DNA from 2 places in the Mesorhizobium sp. M2A.F.Ca.ET.037.01.1.1 genome. Region 1 is predicted to be linked to the other one. Evidence: predicted binding sites of a transcription regulator. Region 1 holds the regulator's gene; the other holds the start of a gene.
What was found. Region 1 encodes PhoB, which activates phosphate uptake and scavenging genes when phosphate is short. Its sites were predicted from a motif close to TGTCATNNANCTGTCAT; they were not measured.
Positions count from the first base shown of each region.

Region 2: the regulator PhoB is predicted to act here: its motif matches at 3,888-3,904, upstream of EOA27_RS19950 (alkaline phosphatase).

Region 1 covers NZ_RZSA01000089.1:1,100-11,135, reverse strand. The annotation lists partial or broken gene EOA27_RS07140 (substrate-binding domain-containing protein) at 1-149, opposite strand, end outside; gene EOA27_RS07135 (ROK family protein) at 420-1,655, shown strand; gene phoB (phosphate regulon transcriptional regulator PhoB) at 1,818-2,507, opposite strand; gene phoU (phosphate signaling complex protein PhoU) at 2,525-3,232, opposite strand; gene pstB (phosphate ABC transporter ATP-binding protein PstB) at 3,253-4,056, opposite strand; gene pstA (phosphate ABC transporter permease PstA) at 4,053-4,904, opposite strand; gene pstC (phosphate ABC transporter permease subunit PstC) at 4,908-5,894, opposite strand; gene pstS (phosphate ABC transporter substrate-binding protein PstS) at 5,958-7,016, opposite strand; partial or broken gene EOA27_RS07100 (PAS-domain containing protein) at 7,507-10,036, opposite strand, start outside.
Region 2 covers NZ_RZSA01000408.1:385-5,423, reverse strand. The annotation lists partial or broken gene typA (translational GTPase TypA) at 1-1,533, opposite strand, end outside; gene EOA27_RS19960 (hypothetical protein) at 1,729-2,016, shown strand; gene EOA27_RS19950 (alkaline phosphatase) at 2,242-3,816, opposite strand; gene EOA27_RS19945 (MFS transporter) at 4,113-5,039, opposite strand, start outside.

The DNA of each region.
Region 1 (10,036 bases):
GCCTTCATCGCCGCTTCGTCGGTCTTCCAGCGCTCTTCCTGGAAATTCGACCACGAGACGCCGATCACCTTGTCCTTCGCCTCGGCGACCGAAGCCAGCGTCAGCGACATGGCTACGCCCGCCAGAATGGCGGCTGCGAATTTTTTCATGATATCCTCCCTGCGCCTTGTGCGGCGCGACCCAGACTGGCCCGAAGGCCGGCATAAGAGGCTTTTTTTCGAGCCTCAAAAAAATAGTGGTCCAGCGAAATGAAGCTGTCAACCGACATTCTGATGGCATTTGATGGGTCCAGGCATTTTTTTCGGAGTCCGCAATAAATAATGACATCGGCTTTGGCTTCTGCCACTATCCTTAGCGTGTCAGCGACAGGCCATGGCATCATCACAAGGCCGCGATGACCGGGGAGGACGTGCGAGACGATGTCGGTCGGAATCCGTCACGACGATTTGCGCCGGCGCAACCGCGCCATGGTGATTTCGGCCGTGCGCCGCGCCGGCCAGCCATCGCGGACGGAAATTGCCGCCACCACCGGCCTCAGCCACTCGACCATTTCGGCGATCTCCGCCGATCTGATCCAGGAGGGCATCCTCACCGAGAGCAAGGCCAGCGAGCCGACGGCGTTGAAACGCGGCCGGCCGCAGATCGGCCTGGCGCTGAATCCCGAAGCCGCCGCGGTGCTGACGGTGGTGCTGTCGCTGAACTTCCTGTCGGTCGCCGTCATCGACTATGCCGGCCAGGTGATCGCCGAGGAACAGCGGCGCCTGGACACGCTCGTCATGCCGCGCGACGAGCTGATCGGCGAGTGCCTGGCGATCGTCCGGCGCCGGCTGCAGGATCCCGATCTCGACGTGGGCAGCGTCGCCCGCATCGCCATGGGCATTCAAGGCATCACCGATTCCCACGCGCGCGCCATGCTATGGTCGCCGATCACGCCGCTGACCGACATTCCGTTCGCCGACATCCTGGAGAGGGAATTCGGCATCCCCGCCACCATGGAGAACGACTGCAACATGATGGCGGTGGCGCTGCGATGGCGCGATCCCGAGCGCTATCGCGACAATTTCATAGCCATCCTGCTCTCGCACGGCATCGGCATGGGCCTGGTGCTGAAGGGCGAATTGTTCACCGGCACGCATTCCTCCGGCGGCGAGTTCGGCCACATGATCCATCGTCCGGGCGGCGCGCTTTGCCGCTGCGGCCGCCGCGGCTGCGTCGAGGCCTATGCCGGCAACTACGCCATCTGGCGCAGCGCCATGGGGATAAGCGAGGACGCCGCGCCGACCGACATCGGCGACGCCGACATGCGCGCGCTGGCCGCAAAGGCCCGGCAGGAGGACGGCCCCGAACGGGAAGCTTATCGTCGGGCCGGCGAGGCGCTGGGCTTCGGTCTTGGCAGCCTGTTCGCCCTCATCGACCCGGCGCCGGTCGCCATGGTCGGCGTCAGCGCGGCCGCCTTCGACCTGATCGAGCCGGCGCTGAGGGAGGCGATCGCCCAGACCGCCGGCGGCCAGCACTCGAGCTCGATCTCCTTCGACACCGAGCCGAACGAGCTGCCGCTGATCCGCGAAGGCTGCGCCACCCGCGCGCTGACCTTCGTCGATCAGGAGATCTTCGCGCCGGGTGTCCAGGCAAGAGCGGGCAAGCACGTCGCATAAGCCGCAAGCTCAAGCGCCGGGATATGCTGAGATTCAGGTCAGGCCGAGTCGAGAATGGTGGGTTCCGAGAACCGGAACGGAGCGTACTTTTTGGTACGTGAGTACCGGAAGCGCAGGAAGCCGCCATTCGCAGGCCGGCCTCACCTGAATATCAGCATATCCCTAGTCTTCCCGGATTGCATAACCCGCCCCGCGGATGGTGCGGATGACGTCCGGCATGCGGCCGTTGTTGACGGCCTTGCGCAGGCGGCCGACATGCACGTCCACCGTGCGCTCGTCGATATAGATCGTCTCGCCCCAGACATTGTCGAGTAGCTGGCTGCGCGAGAACACGCGGCCGGGATGCCGCATCATGAACTCGAGCAGGCGGAACTCGGTCGGGCCCAGCCTGATCTCGCTCTTCTTGCGGTAGACGCGGTGCGATTCGCGGTCGAGCACGATGTCGCCGACCTTGAGCACGCTGGACAGCACCTCCGGCTTGGCGCGGCGCAGCAGCGCCTTGACGCGCGCCATGAACTCCGGCGTCGAGAACGGCTTGACCAGATAGTCGTCGGCGCCGGTGGACAAACCTCGAACCCGATCGCTTTCTTCACCGCGCGCGGTCAGCATGATGATCGGCAGCCGCTCGGTCTCGGGCCGCATCCTGAGACGCCGGCAGAGCTCGATGCCGGAGACCGCCGGCACCATCCAGTCGAGCACGAGCAGGTCGGGAACATTTTCCTGAAGGCGGATTTCGGCCTCGTCGCCGCGGGTCACCACTTCCACCTGGTAACCCTCGGATTCGAGATTGTAGCGAAGCAGCACCCCCAGCGGCTCCTCGTCCTCCACCACCATGATGCGTGGCGCGATCATCGGGGTAACCTTTTCCGTCAGGCGGCCGGCGCCGACATTGCCGTCTCGTCCTGCTTGGGACGGTTGGCGGGCAATTGCGTGCCGGTCAGCACATAATAGGCGTTCTCGGCGATGTTGGTCACATGGTCACCGATGCGCTCGAGGTTCTTGGCGCAGAACAGAAGATGAGTGCAAGCGGTGATGTTGCGCGGATCTTCCATCATGTAGGTCAACAGCTCGCGGAAGACGGAGGTGTATTTGACGTCGATGCGTTCGTCGTCGTTGCGAAGCTTGGCCAGCGCCGTGGCATCACCCACCGTATATTCCTGAATCACGCCCTGGACCTGGATCAGCACCAGTTGCGCCATGGAATCGATCGAATGCGTGAGGTCGCGCGGGGCGGTGCTGACGCCGACTGACCCGACGCGCTTGGCGATGTTCTTGGCGAGATCGCCGATGCGTTCGAGGTCGCCCGCCATGCGTATCGAGCCGACCACGTGGCGAAGATCGTCCGCCATCGGCTGGCGCTTGGCGATCAGCGTGATGGCGCGGTCGTCAAGCTCGCGCTGACGCGCGTCCATGATGGCATCGTCGGAGACGACGCGCTGCGCCAGCGCATTGTCGCTTTCGAGCAGGGCCCTGGTCGAGCCGCCGACCATGGAGCCGGCGAGATCGCCCATGTCGTTGATGAGCCGGCTGATCTGCCTCAGATCCTCGTCGAACGAGGCGACGGTATGTTCGGCCATGATGTTGTCCTCGTATGAGCTCAGCCGAAGCGGCCGGTGATGTAGTCCTGGGTGCGCTTCTCGCGGGGCGAGGTGAATATCTTCTCGGTCCGGTCGAATTCCACCAGCTCGCCCAGATACATGAACGCCGTCTGCCGCGACACGCGCGCCGCCTGCTGCATGTTGTGGGTGACGATGACGATCGTGTAGTCGGCCTGCAATTCGTCGATCAGCTCCTCGATCTTGGCGGTCGAGAGCGGATCGAGCGCCGAGGCCGGTTCGTCGAGCAGGATGACCTCCGGCTTCACCGCGACGGTGCGGGCGATGCAAAGGCGCTGCTGCTGGCCGCCCGAGAGGCTCTGGCCGCTGGCGTTGAGCTTGTCCTTAACCTCGTTCCAGAGTGCGGCGCGCTTCAGCGCCGACTCGACGCGGCTGTCCATCTCGGCCTTGCTGATCTTCTCATAGAGCCTGACGCCGAAGGCGATGTTCTCGTAGATCGACATCGGGAACGGCGTCGGCTTCTGGAACACCATGCCGATCTTGGTCCTGAGCAGGTTGAGGTCCTGCGAGCGATCGAGGATGTTCTTGCCGTCGAGCAGCACCTGGCCCTCGGCGCTCTGCTTCGGATAAAGCTCGTAGATGCGGTTCAAGACGCGCAGCAGCGTCGACTTCCCGCAGCCCGACGGGCCGATGAAGGCGGTCACGCTGCGCTCGGGCAGCGACAGGTTGATGTCCTTCAGCGCCTTCGACTGGCCATAGTAGAAGTTGAGGTTCTTGACCTCGATCTTGGCCTTCTCGACGGTCGTGTCGGCTACGTTCAGGTCGGTGGACAACATCGGTTTCATCTGTCCTCTCTGCGTCCGGTTAGGCTGCGGGCGATGATGCTCAGCCCGAGAACCGTCAAGGTGATCATGAGTGCGCCCGTCCAGGCCAGCTGCTGCCATTCCTCGTAAGGGCTGAGAGCGAACTGGAAGATGGTCACCGGCAGGCTGGCCATCGGGGCATTGAGATTGCTCGACCAGAACTGGTTGTTGAGCGCGGTGAAGAGCAGCGGCGCCGTCTCGCCGGAGATGCGGGCGATCGCCAGCAATATGCCGGTCACGATGCCGGACAGCGCCGCGCGGTAGGCGACGGAGCGGATCACCACCCAGCGCGGCGCGCCGATGGCGGTGCCTGCCTCGCGCAGCGCGTTGGGCACGAGGTTCAGCATGTCCTCGGTGGTGCGCACCACGACGGGGATCACCAGGATGGACAGCGCGACGGCGCCGGCGATGGCCGAGAAGTGCCCCATCGGCCGCACCATCAGCTCATAGACGAACAGGCCGACGATGATCGAAGGGGCCGACAACAGGATGTCGTTGATGAAGCGCACCACCGTGGTGAGCTTCGAGAAGCGGCCATACTCGGCCATGTAGGTGCCGGCCAGCACGCCGATCGGCGTGCCGACGAAGATGCCGATGATGGTCATCACGATGCTGCCGTAGATGGCGTTGAGCAGGCCGCCGGCATCGCCCGGCGGCGGCGTCATCTGGGTGAACACGGCCAGCGACACCCCGGAGAGCCCCTTGTAGAGCAGGGCGCCGAGGATCAGCGCCAGCCAGGCAAGGCCGATGCCGGCGGCGATGACGCACAGCGCCATCATCACGGCATTCTTGCGCTTGCGGCTCTGGTGAATTGATGCGGCAGTCGCCATCGGTCAGGCTCCCGTGCGGCTATCGATGCGCAGCAGCATGTAGCGTGCGAGCGCCAGGATGATGAAGGTTATTATGAACAGGATCAGGCCGAGAGCCACCAGCGAGGAGGTGTAGATCGCGCCATCGGCCTCGGTGAACTCGTTGGCGATCGTCGCCGAGATCGTCGTGCCCGGCGCGAACAGCGAGGCGCTGATGCGATGCGCGTTGCCGATGACGAAGGTGACGGCCATCGTCTCGCCGAGCGCGCGGCCGAGGCCGAGCATGACGCCGCCCATGATGCCGACGCGGGTGTAGGGAATGGTCACGCGCCGCGTCACCTCCCAGGTCGTGCAGCCGATACCGTATGCCGATTCCTTCAACACCGCCGGCACCGTGTCGAACACGTCCTTGGTGATCGAGGTGATGAAGGGCAGCACCATGATGGCCAGGATCAGGGAGGAGGTCAGCAGGCCGATGCCGTAGGGCGGGCCGGCAAACAGGCTGTTGAGGCCGGGGATGCCCTTGAAGAGCCAGATGATGAAGGGCTGGATCGTCGTCTGCAGAAAGGGCGCGAAGACGAACAGGCCCCAGATGCCGTAGATGATCGAGGGAATGCCGGCCAGAAGCTCGACGGCGATGCCGATAGGGCGCCTGAGAGGGCGGGGGCAAAGCTCGGTCAGGAAGACGGCGATGCCGATGCCGATCGGCACGGCGATGATGATGGCGATGGCCGAGGTGACGATAGTGCCGTAGATGGGCGCCAGCGCGCCGAAATTCTCGGTGACCGGGTTCCAGGATTCGGTCGAAAGGAAGGATATGCCGAATTTCGACAGCGCTTCCCACGATCCGGCGATCAGCGAGATGGCGACCCCGCCGAGCAGAACCAGCACGAGGATGGCGGAAGCGCGCGTAGCCGCCCGGAAGACCATGTCGGTGAAGGCAAAGCGGCGCACTGTCGCTTCCCTGGTCCGCATGGCGGACGATGTCGCGGCTTCGGAAACGGCACTCATTTAGCCCCTCGCATTTCGAAAGAGACAGGAGGGCGCCGGAAGCGCCCTCCCTTGTTCGTCAGATTACATGCCGGAATAGAGCGGCTTGCCGTTCGCGTCGACGATATCCTTGCCCCACATTTCCTCGACGCTCTTCACGACCGCGTCGGGCATCGGAACATAGTCCAGGCTGGCGGCCAGCTCGTCGCCCTTGGCGTAGGACCAGGCGAAGAACTTGAGCGCCTCGCCGGTGGCGGCGGCATCGTCGGGCTTCTTGTAGACGAGGATCCAGGTGGCCGACGTCATCGGCCAGGTTTCGGCGCCGGCCTGGTTGGCCAGGATGACGCCGTAGCCCGGCTGCGAGTTCCAGTCGGCATTGGCCGCGGCGGCCGAGAAGGCGGCGGCGGTCGGCTCGACCTTCTTGCCGTCCTTGTTGATCAGGTCGGTGTAGGTCAGCTTGTTCTGCTTGGCATAGGCATATTCGACATAGCCGATCGCGCCGCCGGTCTGCGAGACGTTGTTGGCGACGCCCTCATTGCCCTTGGCGCCGATGCCCACCGGCCATTCGAGCGCGGTGTTGACGCCGACCTTCGACTTCCAGTCGGCGCTGACGTCGGCCAGATAGTAGCTGAAGTTGAAGGTGGTGCCCGAGCCGTCCGAACGGTGCACGACCGCGATCGCCTGGTCGGGCAGCTTGACGTCCGGGTTGAGCTTCTTGATCGCTTCGTCGTTCCAGTTGGTGATCTTGCCGGAGAAGATGTCGGCCAGCGTCGGGCCGTCGAGCACCAGCTCGCCCGGCTTGACGCCTTCGAGGTTGACGACCGGAACGATGCCGCCCATCACCATCGGGAACTGCGCGAGCCCGGTGGAGTTGAGATCCTCGCCCTTCAGCGGCGCGTCGGAAGCGCCGAAGGTCACCGTCTTGGCCTTGATCTGCTTGATGCCGCCGCCGGAGCCGATCGACTGGTAGTTGAGACCGATGCCGGTCTCCTTCTTGTAGGCGTCGGCCCACTTCGCATAGATCGGATAGGGGAAGGTGGCGCCGGCGCCGGAGATATCGGCTGCCATCGCGGCGGAGATGCTAAGGGTTGATGCCGCAGCCATTGCAATCGCAACGGCCGCAGAGCGGATGAAATGTCTCATGTGGCCTACTCCTGTTCGGAAGATGGTCTTTCGGCACCCGTTCTATCGGCGCCCGGTGAGCGCAATAGACTTCGATTATTACAGTCGCATGACAGTTTCGTGTCAGCCCGGTAACGCCTGAACGGGGATGCTCGGAAGGGCTTCCGGCGGTCTCTGCGGGTCGGCCGGAGTTTGCCGCGGGAATCAGCGACTTGTCTGACTTTTGAATCAAAAATTATCCCGGCGGCCGGATCGCGGCCGCCGGGAAATAAAATCCGGACGAGAGCGCGTTGCCTGCATGCCAGAGCGGATCATGGCGTGGCCATCGCCGAAAACAGGTCCGTTGGGGTAGAGTCGACGCTGTTTCTTGTTGGCGGTCGCTGCTCCCGCCCGTAACCGAAGAGCGGAATCAATGCTACGATTGTCAGAGCTTGGCGTTTGCTTTGATATGGTGCGATCGCACCATACGCATACGTCAACGCCTTGCGCCCGCCTGCCGGCTAAATTCGCTTTAACCCGCGCTGCGCCGGGTCTCGATATCCGAACCCAGCCAGCGCTCGAGCTTTTCGAGCAGCGCCCGCGGGCTGATCGGCTTCGGCAGGTAATCGTCCATGCCGGCCTCGAGGCAGCGTTCGCGGTCGCCCTTCAGCGCATGCGCCGTGACGCCCACGATCGGCACATGCGTGCCCATGTCCTGCTCGAGCTTGCGAATGGCGCCTGTTGCTTCCAGCCCGTTCATTTCCGGCATCGACACGTCCATCAGGATCATGCGCGGATTGAGCTTGCCGAAAGCATCGAGCGCCTTGCGGCCGTTGCCGACGATCTCGAAGCGGTAGCCGGTCTCGCCAAGGATCTGGGTGAACACCATCTGGTTCACCTCATTGTCCTCGGCAACGAGGATGTCGAGCCCGCGCTCGGCTTCGGCCGGGCGTTGGCGCGCACGCACGGGCGGCGGCTGCAGCATGGCGCGGTCCGACGTCGCCGTCTGCGCCGGCGCGGCTTGCGATAGGCTGCCGCCAACGGCGGGTCGTGCCGCGGCGCTGCTGTGGCGATGACGCTGGATGGTCGCGACCAGCGTTTCCAGAAGGACGGAGGAGCGCGCCGGCTTGATCAGCTGCGCATCGATGCCGAGGTCGCGATAGGTCGTGTTGGCAAGCGACTGGTCGACCGAGGTCAGCATGATGATGGGCGTATGCGCCAGGCCCGCCGTGTTGCGCACGATGCGCGCCATCTCGGCGCCGGTCATGCCCGGCATCTGATAGTCGAGCACGACGCAATCGACCGGCACGCCATAGGCGGCGGCGGCAATCAGCACCTTAAGCCCTTCGGCGCCGCTTTCGGCCGCGCAGGCATCGAACGTCCACGACGCCATCTGCTCGCTCAGGATCGAGCGGTTGACGGCGTTGTCGTCGACGACGAGCACGCGCGCGCCGGTGACGTCGACCGGTGTGATGCGCTGCCCGCCCTGCTCGGCCCGGGGCAGCGTGACCGTGAACCAGAAGGTCGAGCCCTTGCGCTCGGCGCTGTCGACGCCGATCTCGCCGCCCATCATCTCGACCAGCCGCGAGGTGATGGCGAGGCCAAGCCCGGTGCCTTCGTGCCGCCTGGTCGAGGAGGTATCGACCTGGCTGAACTTCTCGAACACCACCTTCAGCTTGTCCTCGGGAATGCCGATGCCGGTATCCGTCACGGAAATGGTGAGCTTCGTTCCCGCGGGAACCCGCTCGCCTGTCACGTCGACCAGCACATGGCCCTCATCAGTGAACTTCACCGCGTTGCCGAGCAGGTTGGTGACGATCTGCCTGACACGGCCGACATCGCCGACGAACTGGCCTTCGAGCCCCGGCTGGATGCGCACGATGAGCTCGAGGTCCTTCTCCTTGGCGCGCGTCGAGACCAGCGTCGCCACATCCTCGATCGCCTCGGCCAGATTGAACGGCGCCGGGTCGAGCACCAGCTGGCCGGCGTCGATCTTGGAGAAATCGAGGATGTCGTTGATGATGGTGAGCAGCGCGTTGCCGGATTTGACGATGATGTCGGTGAACGTCTTCTGCTTCGGATCGAGGTCCGACTTTGCCAAAAGCTCTGCCATTCCAAGGACCCCGTTCATCGGGGTGCGGATCTCGTGGCTCATATTGGCGAGGAATTCCGACTTGGCCCGGTCGGCGAGCACGGCGCGCCGCTGTGCTTCGCTGAGCTCGGCCTCGCGCTGCTTGAGCTCGGTGATGTCGGTGGTGGAGCCGATGAGATAGAGCGAGCCGTCGGAGGCGATCATCGCGCCCTTGCGCGCGAACTGGTGCCTGACGCTGCCGTCCGGCAGCACCACCGTCTCTTCGATCTCCTGAGTTTCGCCGGTGCGCAGCACGGCAAGGTCGCCGGCGACGAAGGCTTCGCCGTCGGCGCCGAATATCTCGACGTCGGTCTTGCCGATCGCCTCTTCCTTGCTGAAGCCGGTGAGATCGCACCAGCCCTTGTTGACATAGAATTGCCTGAGGTCCGAACGCTTGGCGTAGATCGACACCGGCACATTGTCGATCAGGCTGCGGAACACCTCGTTCTCGCTCATGCTCTGCCGAAGCGCCTGCTCGCGCGCCTTGACGTCGGTGATGTCGGTGCTGGAGCCGACCAGATGCACCGACCCGTCAATGGCCACCAGCCGGCTCTTGCGCGTCATAAGCTGCCGCACGGTGCCGTCGCGATGGGTGACAGCCTCCTCGACCTCGCGCCCCGCGCCGGTTGCCACGACTTCGGTATCGTCATTGCTGAAGCCGTCCGCCTCTTCCGACGCGAAAAGCTCGCGATCCGTCTTGCCGAGCACCTCGTCCTTGGCGAATCCAGTCAGCGCGCACCAGGCCTTGTTGACGAATTCCATGCTGAGATCGTCGGCCTTGATGAAGGCCGCCACCGGCAGCTCATCCATCACGTGCCGGTAGAGGTCGATCTGGCGCATGGAGTCGCGCAGCGCCTTTTCGCGGACCTTGATGTCGGTGATATCGACACGCACGCCGATGAACGTCCCGTCATCGGTGCGCATGTCATAG
Region 2 (5,039 bases), on a different contig from region 1:
GATGATCATCGGGCCGCGGTCTTCCAGGTTCCACATGGCGTAGGCGACCGACTCGCCCTGCTCGTTGGAGATCAAGACGCCATTGGTGCGGCCGGGCAGCTCGCCCTTGTAAGGCTCATAGGCGAAGAACAGCCGGTTCATCACCGCGGTGCCGCGCGTGTCGGTCAACAGTTCCGACTGGTAGCCGATCAGGCCGCGCGTCGGCGCATGGAAGACGAGGCGCTGGCGATTGCCGCCGGACGGACGCAGCTCGACCATCTCGGCCTTGCGCTCCGACATTTTTTGCACGACGACGCCGGCATGCTCCTCGTCGACGTCGATGACGACTTCCTCGACCGGCTCCAGCAATTCGCCGTTCTCGCCCTTCTGCATGACGACGCGCGGACGCGACACGGCAAGCTCGAAGCCTTCGCGGCGCATCGTCTCGATCAGCACCGCGAGCTGCAATTCGCCGCGGCCGGACACGAAGAAGGAGTCCTTTTCGGCCGATTCCTCGATCTTCAGCGCGACATTGCCCTCGGCCTCGCGCAGCAGGCGGTCGCGGATGACGCGGCTGGTCACCTTATCGCCCTCGGTGCCGGCAAGCGGGCTGTCATTGACGAGGAAGGACATGGTGACCGTCGGCGGGTCGATCGGCTGCGCATGCAGCGGCTCGCTCACCTGCGGGTCGCAGAACGTGTCGGCGACGGTGCCTTTGGACAGGCCGGCGATGGCGACAATGTCTCCGGCCTGGGCTTCGTCGATCGGCTGGCGCTCGAGGCCGCGGAAGGCAAGAATTTTTGAGACGCGGCCGGTTTCGATCTGGGTGCCGTCATGATGCAGCACCTTGACCGGCTGGTTGGCCTTCAGCGTGCCGGACTCGATGCGGCCGGTGATGATGCGGCCAAGGAACGGATTGGCTTCCAGGATGGTGCCGATCATCCGGAACGGGCCTGGATGGACCGTCGGCGCCGGCACGTGCTTGACGACGAGGTCGAACAGCGGCGCCAGGCCCTGGTCCTTCGGACCTTTGGGGTTTTCCGACACCCAGCCATCGCGGCCCGAGCCGTAGAGGATCGGGAAATCGAGCTGCTCGTCGGTGGCGTCAAGCGCGGCGAAGAGGTCGAACACCTCGTTGACCACCTCGACATGACGGGCGTCCGGACGGTCGATCTTGTTGATGACGACGATGGGCCGCAAGCCCACCTTAAGCGCCTTGCCGACGACGAACTTGGTCTGCGGCATAGGTCCTTCGGCGGCGTCGACGAGCACGATCGCCGAATCCACCATCGACAGGATGCGCTCCACCTCGCCGCCGAAATCGGCGTGTCCGGGCGTGTCGACGATGTTGATGCGGGTGCCGTGCCAGTCGACCGAGGTCGCCTTGGCCAGGATGGTGATGCCCCGCTCTTTTTCGAGGTCGTTGGAATCCATGGCGCGTTCGGCGACGCGCTGGTTGTCGCGGAAGGCTCCGGACTGTTTCAGAAGCTGATCGACCAGCGTGGTTTTGCCATGGTCGACGTGCGCGATGATCGCGATATTTCGGAGGTTCATTTTTCTGGTCTCGGGAACGTTGCAGGCGGCAGGCTTAACAAGCGCCGCCTTTTTCGGTTGCGCGGCTCATACAAGGTTTTTCGCATTTGCGAAAGGGGAGGCCCGACCCCAAATAATGGTCACTGATTCTTAAACGTCTTGGTGTGAAATGATTCTGTTAACCAAGGCGGAACCTTTGAGGGGCCGGGCGATTTCATGTTCATGACCGATCAGATGTCCAGATTGCGTCCGGTTTTCGCGTGGGCGGCGCTTGGCCTGCTCGTCGCGGCGGGCGCCGCGCAGTCCGCGGCTGCGCTCAGGCAAGCCGATCCGATCTCGCCGCCCGATGCCCAAACGGCGCAGCAGATGTTCGCCGATGCCCCCGACGGCGTCGACCCGATCGTCACCGGCCCGGTCAGCGCCGCCTTCAAGCAGCGCCAGAAGGATGCCAATTGCGACACCGCGGTCTGGCCGAACATTCCGCGCGCTTGTTATCCGGATTGACGCTCTCAATACCGCAAACGTAGCGATCCTTCGCGCCCCCTGTCCTACCGGACATCTCCCCCACTTGAGTCCCACTTGATGGAGTTGGCTGTCGCGTTTGATTTCGCCAATCGCCGACGTTGCCGAAGGAGCGAGGCGCCAAAGCTGCTGATCTCCCCCCAAGTGGGGGAGATGGCCGGCAGGTCAGAGGGGGGCGCTGTCCCGCCGACGGTTCCAACTTTCACTTCAAGCCGATCGCACCGGGTCCAGCGTCACCTTGTAAAGCTCGTTGTCGTCGCGATCCATCAGCCGCACCGTGAGCTGCTCCGTCGCACCCGAAATATCGACCAGCCCGAAGAACTGCAGGCCGGCCGACGGCGGCAGGTTCTGGCCCTGCTCGGCGGTCGGCGCCTTGATGAATTTCAGCTCCGGCCCGAAGGTCATGTCGAGGTCGTTGGGGCCGAAGGTGCCGGCATGGATCGGGCCGGACACGAATTCCCAGAACGGATTGAAATCCTGGAACTGCGCCTTGCCGGGGTTGTAGTAATGCGCCGCCGTGTAGTGCACGTCGGCGGTGAGCCAGACGGTGTTGGTGATGCCGGCAGTCTTGATGAAGCGCAGCACATCGGCGAATTCGAGCTCGCGCCCCTTCGGCTTGCCGTTGTCGTTGTTGCTGACGGCCTCGAAGCCGGCCTTCTTCGCCGCGTCGTCCCAGACGACGAGGCCGAGCGGCATGTCGGCGGCGATGACCTTCCACGTCGCCTTCGAGTTTGCCAGCTCGCGCTTCAGCCACTTGGACTGCTCTTCGCCGATCATGCGCGACTTCGGCGTCAGCGTTTCATCCAGGTTGGCGCCGTTCGGGCCGCGATAGGAGCGCATGTCGAGGAAGAACACGTCGAGCAGCGGCCCATGCGAGATCTTGCGGTAGACGCGGCCCGGCTCCGACGGCTCGTAACGGATGGTGGTCATCTCATGGAAGGCGCGCGCGGCCCTGGCCGCCAGCACATGGATCGACTTTTCCTTGTAGCGGTCGTCCTTGCTGAGGTCCTTCGAGTCCGACCAGTTGTTGAGCACCTCGTGGTCGTCCCATTGGTAGAAGGTCGGGCAGATGGCCGAGAGGGCAAGCACATGCTTGTCCATCATGTTGTATTTCCACTGGTCGCGATATTCGTCCAGCGTCTCGGCGACCTTGCGCTTGCCGTCGAGCATGACAACGTTCTTCCACTTGCCGCCGCCGGGCAGGTCGACCTCGTCCTTCAGCGCGCCGTCGGCATAGATCGTGTCGCCCGAATGCAGGAAGAAGTCCGGCGTGTGCTTGGCGATGGTCGAATAGGTCTTCATGCCGGTCTCGTCGATGCCCCAGCCCTGGCCGGCGGTGTCGCCTGACCAGGCGAAGCGCACGTCGCGCTTCGAGGACGGCGCGGTGCGGAAACGGCCGACGATCGGCTCGGAGACGGCGTTGATGTCGGACAGGTCGGCCGCGATCATGCGGTAGAAGATGTCCTGGTCGGAGGCGAGATCGGTGAGCAGCCGCTTCACCGTGCAGTCGCTGGCCGGCGACGTATCGAGCGGCGCGAGCCTTGTGGCGTTTGCAAAACTTTCGGTGGTCGACACTTCATACATAACGCGCGCGGGCCGGTCGGTGCGCGTCCACACCATGCCGGACGTGGCGTCGACGTCGCCGGACTGCACGCCATGCGTGAAGGCCGGCCGCTGGCTGGCGCGGGAATAATAGGGCAGCGCCAGACCGGAGGCGCCGACAAGGCCGAAGGCGCTGGCCGAGGTGACGAAAGCGCGGCGGGTAAGGGAAAGCTTGTCCATGGCTGTCTCCGGATGGCTTTGAACGGGACCGCCAAGCTCTCGCCTCAATGTTTCAGGCGTGTCTCGGAACCATGAAGTTTTGATAACAGTCGACAGAACTGCTGATCTCCCCCCTTGTGGGGAAGATGGCCGGCAGGCCAGAGGGGGGCGCGAAGGATCGCCAACTTCTCAGGAACGGCCTGTTCGAGCTTCTGGCCGACGGCTTTGATTGGCTGCAATTCAACTGACAAGTCGGCGGGACAGCGCCCCCCTCTGCCCTGCCGGGCATCTCCCCCACAAGGGGTGAGATTGGCAGCTCAAGCCGCCTGCGGCTCCGGCTCGAATGCCGGCTTGGTCGTATTGATCAGCAGCGAGATACAGGCCGCCGCGATGCCCGTCATGCCGGCGATCAGGAAGGCCAGTTCGTAATTGCCCTGCAACTCGCGCATCGTGCCGCCGAAGGCTGCAGCCGCCGCTGCGCCCACTTGGTGGCCGGCGACGATCCAGCCGAACACGATCGGCCCGCTACGGTCGCCGAAGGCTTCGTTGGCGAGCCGGAGCGTCGGCGGCACGGTGGCGATCCAGTCGAGCCCGTAGAGCACGGCGAAGATGATCAGGCTGGTCGCCGAGAAGCCGGAATAAGGCAGATAGATCAGCGACAGGCCGCGCACGGCATAGTAGACGCCGAGCAGCTTGCGCGGATCGAAACGGTCGGTGAGCCAGCCGGACAGGGTGGTGCCGATCAGGTCGAAAATACCCATCATCGACAACAGCCCGGCCGCCTGCACCTCCCCGATGCCCATGTCGCCGCAAAAGGCGATAAGATGCGTGCCGACGAGGCCGTTGGTGGTGAAGCCGCAGACGAAGAAGGTGGCGAAGAGATACCAGAACACCCGTGTGCCGGCGGCGCGGCGCAGCGTGTTCAGCGTATGCGCCAGGAAATTGCCCTGCGATGCGGGCGACACCGGCGGCACGTCGTCGGCATCGGCGCCATAGCGCACCTGACCGATCGAGGCCGGGCGTTCCGGCACCAGCAGAAAGACCAGCGGCACGAGAGCAGCGGTGGCGATCGCGATCGCTATGGCGACTGGCTTCCAACCTCCCGACTGGGCCAGCGAGGCAAGCAGCGGCAAGAACACCAGCAGGCCGGTAGCGCTGGAGGCGGACATCAACCCCATCACCAGGCCGCGATTGGTCTTGAACCAACGGTTGACGATTGTTGCGCCGAGCACGGTCGCGACCGC